2 linked regions of the Polyangium mundeleinium genome follow. The protein of the gene in region 2 interacts with the protein of the main gene of each other region in a pairwise test. Links are inferred from orthologs where the notes say so. Each region holds a gene or a part of one and is shown on either strand. Other genes may lie near its edges.

The links. The genes of interacting proteins can lie anywhere in the genome.
Region 1: the proteins of POL67_RS42455 (region 2) and POL67_RS40245 interact in binary tests that used the Escherichia coli proteins (3 or more experiments, as listed by UniProt). The link is inferred for Polyangium mundeleinium from one-to-one orthologs.

Annotation. Positions count from the first base shown.
Region 1 is NZ_JAQNDO010000001.1:10,196,235-10,203,019, forward strand. Bases 2,565-6,017 are described here. They hold POL67_RS40245 (2-oxoglutarate dehydrogenase E1 component), read right to left. Parts: upstream 5,717-6,017; coding sequence 2,765-5,716; downstream 2,565-2,764. Other genes in these bases: POL67_RS40240 (hypothetical protein), read right to left, coding at 2,565-2,697; POL67_RS40250 (glucose-6-phosphate isomerase), read left to right, coding at 5,923-6,017. Also shown: POL67_RS40225 (PAS domain-containing protein), read right to left, coding at 1-340; POL67_RS40230 (MoaD/ThiS family protein), read left to right, coding at 604-912; POL67_RS40235 (WD40/YVTN/BNR-like repeat-containing protein), read left to right, coding at 918-2,036; more of POL67_RS40240, read right to left, coding at 2,197-2,564; more of POL67_RS40250, read left to right, coding at 6,018-6,785. UniProt on the Escherichia coli protein: E1 component of the 2-oxoglutarate dehydrogenase (OGDH) complex which catalyzes the decarboxylation of 2-oxoglutarate, the first step in the conversion of 2-oxoglutarate to succinyl-CoA and CO(2).
Region 2 is NZ_JAQNDO010000001.1:10,785,830-10,793,832, forward strand. What follows is about bases 2,821-5,675. They hold POL67_RS42455 (ABC-F family ATP-binding cassette domain-containing protein), read right to left. Parts: upstream 5,134-5,675; coding sequence 3,508-5,133; downstream 2,821-3,507. Other genes in these bases: POL67_RS42445 (hypothetical protein), read left to right, coding at 2,821-2,928; POL67_RS42450 (mannan-binding lectin), read left to right, coding at 3,136-3,504; POL67_RS42460 (hypothetical protein), read right to left, coding at 5,310-5,675. Outside these bases: POL67_RS42440 (aspartate aminotransferase family protein), read left to right, coding at 1-731; more of POL67_RS42445, read left to right, coding at 886-2,820; more of POL67_RS42460, read right to left, coding at 5,676-5,945; POL67_RS42465 (alpha/beta hydrolase family protein), read right to left, coding at 6,052-7,131; POL67_RS42470 (alpha/beta hydrolase family protein), read left to right, coding at 7,319-8,003. UniProt on the Escherichia coli protein: Genetic data indicate it may be involved in ribosome assembly or function.

The DNA.
Region 1 (6,785 bases), 590 kb from region 2 along the record:
GCCGGGCGTGGTCCCACACCCAGACCCAGCGGCCGTCCCGGTGACGGACGCGGTACTCGGCGTCGACGACGGGCTGGTTGCGGTTGCGGATCGTGGTGCGGCCGGAGAAACAGGAAAGGTCGTCGGGGTGGATGCGGCCTCGCCACCAGGCGTCGGTGGCCGGGACCTCCTCGGGCCGGTAGCCGAGCATCTCGACCAGGCCCCCGGAGCGCCAGACGTGGTTCGTCAGGAAATCCCAGTCGTAGGCCGTGCCGCGGATGGCCTCGGTCGCCAGGCGAAAGCGCTCCTCGCTCTCGCGCAGGGCGTTCCCTTCCTCGCCGCCTTCGCCTTCTTCCCGCACGCGGCCCCCCCGTTCGGCCAGGAACAATCCGGACTCGTGTTTGCCTGGCTCTCGTCTCTCACGATCGCCGGCGTGGTCGTGCGGGGGATTTCCCATGCTGCGATGTTCCAACGGCTCAGCGTCAAAAAGCAATCACACGTAAGTAGTATCTCACGGGACGGATTTCATTCCGGAGACCACGGAGGTGGCTACCTCTGTACAGGCAAGTCAGAGAGTCCCTGATGGAGGGGAGGGAAATTCCTCCCAACGAGGAAAACCTGGCCTTGACAAACTCGCGCCTGGTCCGCGAGGCTTCTCGCCGCATGCCACGCGTCACGTTCACCCCGCATATCGCGAGGCACGTCCCCTGCCCGGCGCGCGACGTCGACGGGCGCACCGTCCGCGAGGCCCTCGACGTGTATTTCGCAGCCGAGCCGGCCGTGCGAGGGTACGTCCTCGACGAGCAGGGCGTCGTCCGCAAGCACGTGGTCATCTTCGTCGACGGTCAGCAGACGACAGATCGAACGAGCCTCGGAGACAGGGTGAGCGAGGGCTCGGTGATCTACGTGATGCAAGCGCTTTCCGGGGGTTAGAGGCCATGTCGAGCAGGTTGTTCGTGGCGACGCGCAAAGGGCTTTTCCGTCTCGATCGAAAGCCTTCGGGATGGACGAGCAGCGAGGTCTCGTTCCTCGGTGACAACGTTTCGATGGTGCTGCCGGATCCGCGCGATGGGACACTTTATGCAGCACTCGCGCTGGGGCATTTCGGGGTGAAGCTCCGGCGCTCGCGGGACGAGGGCGCGACGTGGGAGGAGATCACGGCGCCCGCCTATCCGCCGCTGCCCGAAGGAGCCGAGCCGGACAAGACGCCGGACGGGCGCGAATGGCCGCAGCGGGTGGAGCTCTTGTGGAGCCTGGAAGCCGGTCGCGAGCAGGAGCCGGGGCATCTCTGGTGCGGGACGATCCCGGGGGGCCTGTTCCGCTCGAAGGACCACGGGCAGTCATGGGATCTCGTGCAGTCGTTATGGGATCACCCGACCCGCAAGGGCTGGTTCGGCGGCGGCTACGATTGGCCAGGGATCCACTCGATCTGCGTGGATCGCGGCGGGGTGACGGTGGGGATCTCCTGCGGGGGCGTGTGGCGCTCGACGGACGACGGAGCGACGTGGGAGACGCGGACCGAGGGGATGTACGCCGAATACATGCCGCCCGAGCGTCGAGGCGATCCAGGCATCCAGGACCCGCACCGCCTCGTGGCCTGCGCCGCGCAACCCGATGCGCTCTGGACACAGCACCACAACGGGCTCTTCCGCTCGACGAACGGAGGAAAAACCTGGCGCGAGGTGACGTCGGTGAAGCCAAGCAAGTTCGGCTTCACGATGGCCGTGCACCCGCGGGATCCAGAGACGGCGTGGGTGGTGCCCGCGAAGAAGGACGAGCAGCGGGTCCCGGTCGACGGGAAGGTGGTGGTGGCGCGGACGCGCGACGGCGGGGCGAGCTTCACGGTGCTCGAACGAGGTTTGCCCCAAGGGAACGCGTTTGATTTGACGTACCGCCACGGCCTCGACGTCGACGGCACGGGGAACGTGCTGGCGTTCGGGACGACGACGGGGTCCTTGTGGCTCAGCGAGGACGGCGGGGATTCATGGCAGACGATCTCGAATCACCTGCCGCCGGTGTACGCGGTGCGGTTCGCCGAGGGCGCAGCGGACGCTTGAGCTAGAGCGCCGACCCGTTCGGCGTTCTGCGAGATCGCGAAGCGAGCTCGCCTCGGGGGGGTGAATCGACCGGGCTTTGCCCGGGCGAGAGGGGGACGCGAGGCGTCCCCCTCGGGACAAAAGACCTAGAACATCGAGCGGTTGCAAACCGATCGATGTTCTAGGGGACGTAGTTCCAGGCGCAGAAGCCGTTCTTGCAGACGAACCCCTCCGCGTTCGGGCAATCGCAGGTGGAGCCGACGGAGTCGTCGCATTGGAGCTCCTGGCTCGTCGTGAGCAGCTCGTAGAAGCGCGTGGTGTCCGCGTCGAGGCGGGCGACGAGGTTGCGCGTGCAGCCGCAGCTCGTGCCCTTGAGCTCCTGGCCACACTGGGCGTCGGCCGTGCAGCTCATGATCGCCGCCTGCTCCTTCGGGAGCTCCACCTCGATCTCGGCGCAGGTGAGGTCGGACGCGCTGCCGCCGCTCCCGCCGCCGCCGGTCGTGCCGGAGCTGCCACCGCCGTCGCTCCCGCCGGAGCTGCCGGCGCCGCCCGTGCCGTTGCCGGTGGTGCCGCCCGCGCCGGCATCACCGCCGGACGGAGAGCCTCCGCCGCTGACGTCGGACGCGCAGCCGAGGAGGGAGAGGAGCAGGAGCGTGGACAATCCGGTGAGGACGCGAAGCATGAAAAAACCTCCGTGCGCACGTGGTTGCGTGCACACGGAGGTTACCATGGCCCGATCGGCCGAGCGGTCAGGCGAACGCTTCGTCCATGAGCCGCTTCTGCTCCAGGTTGTGGCTCGCCTTCGACCCAGTCGCGGGGCTCGCGCTCGGCTGACGACCCACGACGGAGAGCGGGAAGCGTCCGCCGAGGAACTGGGGAAGCACCGCGTTGATGTAGTACCAGGCGCCGTAGTTGATCGGCTCCTCCTGGACCCACACGAGCTTCGTGCCTTCCTTGTAATTCGCGAGCACGTCGGTGAGCTCGCGGTTCAGCGGGAAGAGCTGCTCGAGCCGCACGATGGCCACGTCCTTGAGGCCGCGCTGCTCCCGCGTCACGGCGAGGTCGTAGTAGACCTTGCCCGAGCAGAGCAGGATCTTTTTCACCTCCGAAGGATCGACCACGTCGTCGCCGATCGCGCGCTGGAATCGGCCGTTCGCGAGGTCGTCGATCGTGGAGACGGGGCGCGGGCCCTTGGCCGTGGTGGCGACGCGGAGCAGGCTCTTCGGCGTGGCGATGATGAGCGGCTTGCGCCACGGGCGAAGGACCTGGCGGCGCAGCACGTGGAAGAGCTGGGCCGGCGTCGTCAGGTTGCAGACCTGGATGTTGTCCTCGGCGCTGTTCTGGAGGAAGCGCTCCATACGCGCGCTCGAGTGCTCCGGGCCCTGGCCCTCGTAGCCGTGCGGGAGGAAGAGGACGAGGCCCGAGAGCCTGTGCCACTTGTCCTCGCTCGACGTGATGAACTGGTCGACGATGACCTGCGCGCCGTTGAGGAAGTCGCCGAACTGCGCCTCCCAGATGACGAGCGCGTCGGGGTAGTCGAGCGCGTAGCCGAACTCGAAGCCGAGCACGCCCGCCTCGCTGAGGGGGCTGTTGTGGATGTCGAGGCGCGCGGGGCCCTCCGCGACACGCGAGAGCGGGGCGAAGCTCTCGCCCGTCTCGATGTCGACGACGACCGCGTGGCGATGGCTGAACGTCCCGCGGCGCACGTCCTGGCCCGAGATGCGCACGGGCGTCTTCTCGGAGAGGAGCGAGGCGTACGCGAGCATCTCGCCCGTGCCCCAGTCGAAGGGCTCGCCCTTCACGAGGCGGTCGTGGCGCGCCTTCAGGATGGGCATGACCTTCGGGTGCACCTTGAAGTCGCCCGGCAGCTCGAGGAGGCGGCGCGAGAGGTCGATGAGCTTGTCGGCGGGCACGCCCGTCGGCACCTCGGGCGTGGCCGCGTCGCGGCCGCCGCGGTAGCTCGACCACACGCCGGCCATCGCGTACGTGACCGGTGCGAAGCCCTTCTGCTTGACCTCTTGCAGCGCGACGTTGAGCGCCTCGCGGCGGCGGACGAGGATCTCCTCGGCCTTCTCTTCGCTCACCTGGCCCATCGCGACCAGGCGCTTCACGTACATCTGCCGGACGGTCGGCTTCTTGTCGATGACGGCGTACATCCGCGGCTGCGTGTAGCGCGGCTCGTCGCCCTCGTTGTGGCCGTAGCGGCGGTAGCAGTACATGTCGATCACGACATCCAGGCCGAAGCGCTGGCGCCACTCGCTCGCGAGCAGCGCGACTTGCGCGACAGCCTCCGGATCCTCGCCGTTCACGTGGAAGACGGGGACCTTCAGCATGCGCGTGATGTCGGACGCGTACCGCGTGGAGCGCGACTCGCTCGGGTTCGTCGTGAACCCGACCTGGTTGTTCACGATCACGTGAATCGTGCCACCGGTCCGGTAGCCCTCGAGGTTGCTCATGTTGAGCGTCTCGGGGACGATGCCCTGGCCGATGAACGCGGCGTCGCCGTGGATGAGCAAGGGCATGACCTTGCGCGCGGCGTCAGGGGAGCCGGCGCCGATGCGGTCCTGCTTGGCGCGGACGCGGCCCTCGACCACAGGGTTCACGAACTCGAGGTGGCTCGGGTTGAACGTGAGCGTGAGGTGGACCTTGTGGCCCGACTCCGTGATGCGGTCGTTCGAGTAGCCGAGGTGGTACTTCACGTCGCCCGCGCCGACGTACCGCTCGGGATCTTTGTCCTCGAAGTGCGCGAAGATCTCGCGCGGGCTCTTTTCGAGGATGTTCGAGAGCACGTTGAGGCGGCCGCGGTGCGCCATGCCGAAGACGATCTCGTCGACGCCCTCGGCGCCGGCGCGCTCGATGAGGAGGTCGAGCAGCGGGATCAGCGCCTCGCCGCCTTCGAGCGAGAAGCGCTTCGTGCCGGCCTCGTAGCTCCGGTGGATGAACTGCTCGAAGATCTCGGCGTCGGAGAGCTTCGTCAGGATGCGGAGCTGCTTGTCGCGGCTGAGCTCGAGGCGGTTCTTCGTCGCCTCCATGCGACGCTGGAGCCAAACGCGCTGGTCCGGATCCTCGATGTGCGTGAACTCGACGCCGATCGAGCGGCAGTACGTTTCCTCCAGGCGGTTCATGATCTCGCGGAGCGTGGAGATCGCGGGCAGCCCGGCGAGGTCGACCGTGGGGAAGGGCTGGTCGAGGTCCGCTTCGCTGAGGTCGAAGTTGTCGAGGTTGAGCTCGGGCGGCGCGGGCGGCGGCAAACCGAGCGGATCGATGTGCGCGAAGAGGTGGCCTCGCACGCGGTACGCGTTGACGAGCTGGTAGACGCGCGCGCGGGTCGCCGCGGTCGACATCATCTCCTGCTCGGAGGAGATGAAATCGAAGCCCGGCACGCGCGGCGGCGGGGGCGGCGGCGACGAACGGCGCTGCCGGCGCGCCGGCTCCTGCGTAAACAGGCTCGCCTGCGCGGGCGCGGCTCCACCGTTCGTGTAGCGCGGCGGCTCCGCGAGCGGCGCGGGGGACGTCACGGGCGACGCCGCCGGCGGAGCGACCTGCACGGGCGCTCGAACCACCGGGGCGGCTGTCTGGGACGGACCTCGTCGTCCCTCGAAGAAGGTCCTCCAGCTCGGGTCGACCTTCTCGGGATTCTCCAGGTATTGCGCGTAGAGCTCTTCGACGAACCCTGCGTTGATGCCGAAATCAAGCTGCATGGGTGGCATTGGGGCGGCAGGGAAATAACGCGGGATCGGTGTCGCCGCCAGCGCAGTTTTTTCGGAGCGCGTATAGCTGGAAACCAGAGAGACCACCCGTGGAGCGGGCGCCCAAGCCCCAGGGTGCGCTACATACGTACCCACGACGAAGTGGGGACGGCCGGGGACGAGCCCGGCCCGGTGCCACCGACGGGGATTGTACGACAATGAACGACGGGCTCGATCGGTTTCGCGCGCACCTGTTTCACGACGAGCGCCTCGGCTTCTGGCTGGACACGAGCCGGATCCGGTGGGCGGCGGACTTCCTCGACGGGCTCGAGCCGCGGCTCCAGGCGGCCTACGAGGCGATGGCAGCGCTCGAACGCGGCGCGGTCGCGAACCCCGACGAGGGGCGCATGGTGGGTCACTACTGGCTCCGGGCGCCCGAGCTCGCGCCGGATCCGTCGATCCGCGACGCGATCACCACGACGCTCGGACGCGTGCTCACGTTCGCAGAGGACGTGCACGCCGCGCGCATCCGCCCCGAGCGCGCGAGCCGCTTCCGCGACGTGTTGCTCATCGGCATCGGCGGCTCGGCACTCGGGCCCCAGCTCGTCTCCGCCGCGCTCACGTCGCCCGCGGATCGCATGCGCGTCTGGTTCTTCGACAACACCGATCCCGACGGATTCGATCGCACCCTCGACGCGATCGGCGACGCGCTCCCCGGGACGCTCGCGGTCGTCATCTCGAAGTCGGGCGGTACGAAGGAGACGCGCAACGGGATGCTCGAAGCCGAGGCAGCCTACGCGCGGCTCGGGCTCGACTTCGCGAAGCACGCGGTGGTGGTGACGGGCGAGGGCAGCGAGCTCGACAAGCACGCCGTGGCGCGCGGGTTTCTCGATCGGTTCCCGATGTGGGACTGGGTCGGCGGGCGGACGAGCGAGCTCAGCGCGGTGGGCCTCTTGCCGGCGGCGCTGCAAGGGCTCGACGTGGAGGACATGCTGCGCGGCGCGCGCGCGATGGACGAGGTGACGCGGTCGCGCGTGACGAAGCGGAATCCGGCGGCGCAGCTCGCAGCGGCGTGGCTGTC
Region 2 (8,003 bases):
TCATCGTGGAGCCGATCCAGCTCGAAGGAGGGGTGTTCCCTTTGTCGGAGCGATACATTGCGGCCCTGTGCGAGCTCACGGAGGCGCACGGGACCTTGCTCGTGGCGGACGAGGTGCAGACGGGCCTCGGCCGGCTCGGTCGATTCCTCGGGACGTCGACCTGGCCGCGCCGCCCGGACGTGATCGTGCTGGCGAAGGCGCTCGGCGGCGGCCTCTTGCCGTGCTCGGCCATGCTCACGCGCAAGGACACCTTTTTGCGCGCCTATGGCAAGGACATGGCCACGGCGGAGGCGCACAACGTGACGTTCGGCGGCAATGCGATGTCCTGCGTCGCGGCGCTCGCGATGCTCGATCTTCTTTCGCCCGAGGTCCTCGCCGTGGCCAAGGCGCGCGGCGACCATTTTCAGGCGGCGCTCGGGCGCGGGCTCGCGGGCTCGCCGCTCGTCGTGGAGGTGCGCGGCGCGGGGCTCATCGCGGGCGTGGAGCTCACGGCGACGGACCACCCATGGCTCTCGTTCGAGCATTTCGGCATGGCCGAGCTCCACGGGCATTCGCCGATCGGCCTGCTCGTTTGCCACCGCATGTACAAGCGGGGCTACTACTGCTTCGTGTGCGGGCACCGCTGGAACACGCTGCGGCTCCAGCCGCGGCTCGATATCTCGGAGGCCGAGATCGACGCATTCGTGACGGCGCTGCGCGAGGAGATCGATTCGCTCGCGGAGCTCGTGTAGGGGGCGCGCTCCGAAGTTTTCGGAAAAGGCTGCTGCGACGGAAAGGGCAGCGACGGCGGCGCCTTCCTTGCATTCTCCCGCGGTGGGGGAGACCATGCGTATGCCGCGCACGCCACACCTTCAGCGATCTCACGGATTCCGCATTTTAACGGGCGTGATCTTGGCGCTCGCCGCGTGCACGGGCAGCAGCTATGCAGATCGCCGCACGGACGTCGCGCCACCACGGCACACCGCTCCGTCCCCTGCCCCCGAGCTTCTGCGCTTCGACATCATGTCTGGATCCATTGCCAACCACTTCTATCGCCGCGGCACGGTCGCGGCGCACCTCCTCACGACCTCCGGCGCCGCCCCCCGCCTCCTCGTGGCGTTTCCCGCGGGCAATGCCGGCCTCGTCGTCGGCTTCGCGCCTCTCGCGCAGCCTGCGGCGTTCGACCTCGCGCCTTCCACCACGCTCGAAGGCGTCGAGCAGCCCGATGGAATGCGTGGCGTCACGGCGCATCTCGCCGCCCGCGCGCCCGCGTTGCGTGTCGACCACGCCCTCTTGGCCGGGATCCGATTCCTGCGCGACGACATGGCCGGAGGCCTCGGTCCTGGGGCGCCCTCGCTCGCGCACGTCGTGGATCCCGGACCGCCCCTCACCCTGCGGCGCACGATGCTGGACGGCCGACGCATCGAGCTCCGCATCGAGCCCATGGAAGGGTCCACCCTCACGCTCGATAACAACGATATTGTCTTGCACGCCGGACCCAGCGGCGAAATTCACTTCCTCATCACGGCCCTCCACGACGAGCCGCCGCTCGCGCCGTTTCCGGTCGAGGAGCTCCTCGATGCGCAGGCGGCAAACGATACGCAGGCGCGAAAGGCCCTCGCCTTCCTCACGTACCGCGAGAAGCTCCTCGCCGGCTCCTGGCGCTTCTTGACGTATTTCGGACGCGACACGCTGCTCGCGCTGCACATGCTCCTGCCCGCCCTCGAAGCCCCTGCCATCGAGGCGGGGCTCGGCTCGGTGCTCGATCGGCTCGCCCCGGACGGCGATGTCGCGCACGAGGAGGCCATCGGCGAATACGCGGTGTGGCTTCACGCAAGGGCGACCCCGCGGCCCGCGGATCTACGCGCGCCCGTCCTCGATTACAAGATGATCGACGACGACTTTCTCCTCGCCCCCATGGCCGCCGCGTACCTGCTCGACATGCCCGCGGGGAGCGCGCGCGCCCGAGGATTCCTCGCCCGCAAGACGCCTTCGGGGATGCTTTATCGCGACGCGCTCCGGAAAAACCTCGCGCTGGTGCTCACGCGCGCGGCCCCTTATGCGGCGCACCCGGGCCCGGGGACGCTGGTCGCGCTGAAGCCGGGCCTTCGCGTGGGCAATTGGCGCGATTCGGAGCAAGGCCTCGGCGGCGGGGACATTCCGTTCGACGTCAACGTGGCCCTCGTCCCCGCTGCGCTGCGCGCCGCCGCGCGCCTCTTCGCGAGCGACCTCCTCGGCCCGGACCCCGCCGCGGCCGGTGAGGCGCGGGCCTATGCCGACGCATGGAAAGGGGTTGAGCGCCATTTCAGGCTGGAGATCCCCGCGGCGACGGCGCGTGCGCGCGTCCGCGAATACGCGACCTCGGTGGGTCTCGACAGCACCGCCGCCGTCGCATCCATCGACGCCCCGATTCGCTTCCTCGCCCTCGCGCTCGACGCCGCGGGCCAACCGATCCCGGTGATGCATTCGGACACGGCGTTCGTCCTGCTCTTCGACGAACCCTCGCCCGAGCTTCTCACCCTCGTGGCCGGCGAGCTCCTGCGCCCCTTCCCGGCCGGGCTTCACACGGACGTCGGCATGCTGGTCTCGAATCCAGCGTATGCGGGTGATCCTGCCCTCGCCTCGATGTTCACGCGCGCCGATTACCACGGGACCGTGGTCTGGTCGTGGCAACAAGCCGCGATGGCCGCGGGTCTTTCCCGGCAGCTCGCACGCAAGGATCTCCCAGCCGCCACGCGCGAAGCCCTCGTCCTGGCCGAGCGCGTGTTGTGGGAGGGCATCGAGGCCACCCACGCGCGACGCGCCGAGGAGCTGTGGAGCTGGGAGCCTGCGGGCGGCAAGGCCGTGCTTCTCCCGTTTGGCCAGGCGCGCGGCCACGTGGACGAATCCAACGCGCTGCAGCTCTGGAGCACCGTCTATCTGGCGCTCCGGCCGCCGCCCAGGCATTGACATCCCGTCAGAAGCGGCACGGACGTCGCAGCTTCCTCCTCATTGTCGCGATCTCTCGCCGGGAGGGCGCCCTGCAGAACCTGGTCGACGGATTGACGTCATGTCGGCCAGCACAAGGTGCGTTGCAGAGCCGTGCGCCGCTCGATTCAGCGCGGATGGACGACGGTTTCAACACAAATTGCCGACAGCGAAGGGGAGTCGTGAATCATGAAAAAGCCGCTCGTGACCAGTCTCTTTGCAATCGCTGGTGGGCTCTTGTTCCTCCGTACGGCCATGGCGTTCGACGTCAACGCGGGCCCCATCTGGAACAACGCCGACGCGCAGAACAAATGCCCGGCCGTCTGTAGCGGCCTGCAATGGAACGGGCAGTGGACGACCACCGTGCCAAATCAAATGTCGGTCTGCGGCACGGTCCAGGGAGTCGACGTGCCGGTCGGGCCGATCTGGAACAACGACGACGCGCAGACGAAATGTCCGAGCCAGCTCAGCCGCGTGACCTGGAGCGGCCAGTGGACGACCACCGTGTGGGGCCAGATGTCGGTCTGCGGCTGCAACCCGCCGCCCCCGGCGAGCTAGCCGCTACCGCCGGAGCCCCGGCGCCTCGTGCCCGCTCGTGGCCACGTATTCGAGGTAGCCGCCGCCGTACTTGTGCACGCCCTCCGGGGTCAATTCGAGCACGCGGTTCGAGAGCTGCGCGAGGAAATGGCGATCGTGGGAGACGAACAGCATCGTCCCCTCGAAGTTCGAGAGCGCCTCCACCAGCATCTCTTTCGTCGCGATGTCGAGGTGGTTCGTCGGCTCGTCGAGGACCAGGAAATTCGGCGGATCATAGAGCATCCGCGCCAATACGAGCCGCGCCTTCTCCCCGCCGGAGAGCACACGGACGGGTTTGTCCACGTCGTCGCCCGAGAAGCCGAAGCAGCCCGCCAGCGTGCGCAGCGTGCCGAGCGAGGCATCGGGGAAGGAATGGATGAGCGTGCCGACCACCGTGAGCTCCGGATCGAGCACGTCCATCGCGTGCTGTGCGAAATACCCGAGCTTCACGCTCGCCCCGAGCGAGGCGCCCCCCGCGTCGGGCGAGAGGTCGCCGGCGATCATCTTGAGCAGCGTGGACTTGCCCGCGCCGTTGACGCCCATCACGCACCACCGCTCGCGCCGGCGGACCAGGAAATCGAGCCCGTCGTAGACCGTGCGGCTCCCGTAACGCTTCACCACGCCGTCGAGCTTCGCGACGTCCTCGCCCGAGCGGGGCGGCGCGCGGAAATCGAACATCTGCGGCCGCTTGCTCTTCTTCGGCGGCTCCAGCTTGTCGATCTTGTCGAGCTTCTTCACGCGGCTCTGGACCTGCGCCGCCTTCGCCGCGTGGGTCTTGAACCGCTCGATGAAGCGCATCTCCTTGGCGAGCATCGCTTGCTGGCGCTCGTATTGCGCCTCGGCCTGCTCGGCGGCGATCGCGCGCTGCCGCTCGTAGAAATCGTAATTGCCCGTGAACGTGGTGAGCTCGCCGCCGTCGATCTCCAGGATCTTCGTGCAGATCCGGTTCATGAACGCCCGGTCGTGGGCGGTGATGACGAGCGCGCCTTCGTAGGACTTCAAAAAGCCTTCGAGCCAGATGATCGACTCGATGTCGAGGTGGTTCGTCGGCTCGTCGAGCAGGAGCACGTCGGGGCGGAGCAGGAGGATCCGGGCCAGCGCCACGCGCATCTTCCAGCCGCCGGAGAGCGTGCCGACGTCGCGATCCATGAGCTCGTTCGAGAAGCCGAGGCCCGCGAGGATCTCCCGCGCCCGCGCGTCGAGCGCATACCCGTCGAGCTCGCTCCATTTCGCCTGGGCCTGCCCGTATCGTTCGAGCAGATCTTCCATCTCGTCGGCCCGGTCCGGATCGGCGAGCGCCGCTTCGAGCTCGGCGAGCTCAGCCGCGATCTCGGAGACGGGGCCGACGCCGTCCATCGTCTCGGCGACGATGCTCTTGCCTTTCATCTCGCCGACGTCTTGCCGGAAATACCCCACCGTGACGCCACGATCGATGGCGATCTGCCCCTCGTCCGGCGCCTCCTCGCGGGTGATCAAGCGAAAGAGCGTGGTCTTGCCCGAGCCGTTCGGGCCGACGAGGCCTATCTTCTCGCCGCGGTTGACGGCGGCAGAGGCCTCGACGAAGAGGATCTGCTTGCCGTGGCGCTTGCCAATGGAGTCGAGCCGGATCATGCGGGGCGCCTACTTAGCGGACCGCGGGCCCTAACGCATCCGAAAAAAACACGCCGTCGTCCGGAGGATGGAGGAACGGCGTGCGGCTCACGCGCGGCGCGGCACGCTCGGCTTCCAGGCACGGCGGCATTCTTCGCCTGCCGATGTGGATGTCCTCGCGTCGATGCAATCGGCGATCAGGGCATCGGGCAGCGCGGGTCCCCGTTCTGCGTCATCTGGATGACGTCGTCGCCGATGGGCAGCGGATCGCAGCCGTGGCCCTTCTCGCAGATGAAATCGAACTCGGGCATGGCCTTCGCGTGGCAATCGAGGCAATTGCCGTTGAACTGGTTCACGACGTCCGTGACGCCGCGCTTCACGATCTTCGTGCCCATCTCCGAGACTTCCAGGAAGAAAAACTCCCAGTCGCCCGACTCCGCGGCGAAGCCCGGCGCGCGCTTGACCATCGCCTCGGTCGGGATGAGCTGGATCACGGTCCCCACGGGGTAATCCGTCGTGCCGGGGGCATTGGCCGCGGCGAGCGTGGCGTCGAGGTTGCCGAGCTTGTTCGTGATGCGGAAGGAGCGGACCTTCTCCCAATCGAGGATACAATCGAAATCGGCGTCGGTCATGACGAGGTCCGCGCCGCCGGTGCCGCCGCTGCCACCGGTGCCGCCGCTGCCGCCGCTGCCGCCGCTGCCGCCGCTGCCGCCCGCGCCTGCATTGCCGCCCGCGCCTCCGCTGCCGCTGTTGTCGTCACCGCATGCAGAGGCGGCCGCGCACGCAAGGACCAATCCAAGGATCGAAGCAAAACCAAAGCGGGAATGAATCATGTAGAAGCTCCTCCATGGGTCCTACGCGAGCACCGCGTCGCCCGGGTTCGGCTTCTACAGGCTTTCCCGCCCCATCACAACGGCAATTCTTTGCGCGAGGCGCGACTCAGGGGGTCTTCGCCGTGCGGCGCTTGTCGCGGAGCCAGGCGAGGCCCGCGTCGAAGACGACGTCGTGCCCGCCCTCGAAGAGCACGAGCGTGGCGCTGCCAGAGGTGCGCGTGAGGTACGACGGGGCGCCGGCGCGCTCGTAAAGATCATTGGAGGAGGAAGTCGATACACGCCGCGTCGCCGTGGGGGCGAGGAGCTTGGCGAGCACGTCGTCCCCCACGCGATCGGCCGGATCGGCGAGGTCATTGAAGGCGGAGATCGAATGCCGCGGGGGCACGATGTCGTCGCGGATGCCCGTGGCCACGTAGACCGGCACGAAAGCCTGCTTCGCCTTTGCGAGGAGCGCGCTCGGGCTGCGACGGGAGCACTCGCGGAATGCGCGTGTGTCCGGGCGCGGCGCGCCGCCGCACACGCCCTCGATGAAGCGCGCATAATGCCGCTTGGGGGCGTGCTTCCGGTTGTACACGTACCAGTCGGGGATGTCGTAGACCGGCGCCCACGCGACGACGCCCGCCCAAAGGTCCGGGTGCCGCCCCGCCATCGCGAGCGCGGTCATTCCGCCGCCGGAAAAGCCCGCGAGATAGATCCGCGTCTCGTCGACGTGGCCGCGCTGCTTCGCGTAGGCAATGGCGTCGAGGATGTCCTGCGCGGCGAGGTCCGAGGCGGCGGCCTCGGGCCGGAGGTACGGCCCCCGAAAATCGGGGTGCACGAAGACCCAGTCGTTTTGCGCGGCGAACATGGCATACGGGATGCCGATGTTCTGCCGCCAGTCGGTGCTCCAGCTATGCAAGACCACGAGGAGGGGCCGCTTGCCAGCCGCGCCCGAATCGAAGAACATGGCCCGCTGCGCCGCGCCGTCGGCCGACGAGGGGAGCGTCACGGCCTCGATTCCGGGGACACGCTCCTTCCACGCCCCGAGGCCCGAGGCGCCCTCGCCGCCTGGAAATCGGGAGGCGAGCGTGAACACGGGCTCCACGCGCTTCACGCCCTCGGCGCGCGCGGGCCCCTCCGTGATCGAAAAAAGCGCCACGAGCGCCACCAGGGCAAGGAACCGAACACGATTCTGGATACGATTCATGCGGTCGTCTCTCGGAGCGCGGGTATAGCGGCTCCACCCAGCCGAGGCCATGCATCCCGCATGAATTGCGTATGCTGCGTCCGCCCGTCCGCGCATCGAGAACGACGCAATGAGGCACAGCGATTGCGTTCCCCACGGGCACGGGACGAACGTATCCAGACGCGCGAGGCCGCGCAGGAAGGGTGCAATGCCGAGCCCCATCGTTTCCATGCTGGTGCTCCTCGCGGGGATCCTCGTCTCCGGGTGTCGGGAAACACCCACCGCGCACGCGGAGCCCCACGTACCTCCGCAGATGTCCGCGCCTCGGCCGGCGCCCACGCCAGGCGAGCGCACGCGAGAACCGCTTTCGTTGATTCCGGAGTTTCCACGTGCGGCCGGCGGACCGTTCCCGTTCGGCGCGCAGGATTTGTCGGTATGGCAAGCGCGCATCCCGCGGATCGAGGAGGTCGAGATCGGCTCGTCCCTCGACGGGAGCAAGCAGCGCGCGCTGTTTTACGATCCGGGCCGGCCCGAGCCGCGTCCGCTGCTCGTGGCGCTCCATAGCTGGAGCGAGAATTACCTGCAGAGCATCGGCATCCCGTACGGGATCTTCGCCGAACGGAACGGCTGGGTGCTCATCCACCCCGATCACCGCGGGCCCTACCGGTCCCCCGCGTCGACGGCCTCCGAGCTCGCGCAGAGGGACGTGCTCGACGCGATCGACTACGCGAAGCGGCGCGCCCGCGTGGATCCGACGCGGATCTATCTCGTCGGGTATTCCGGCAGCGCGATGACGTCGCTCGTGCTCGCGGGCCGGCACCCGGAGATATGGGCCGGCGTCGTGTCCTGGGTGCCCATTTACGACCTCGTGGACTGGTACGGTTGGCTGCGCT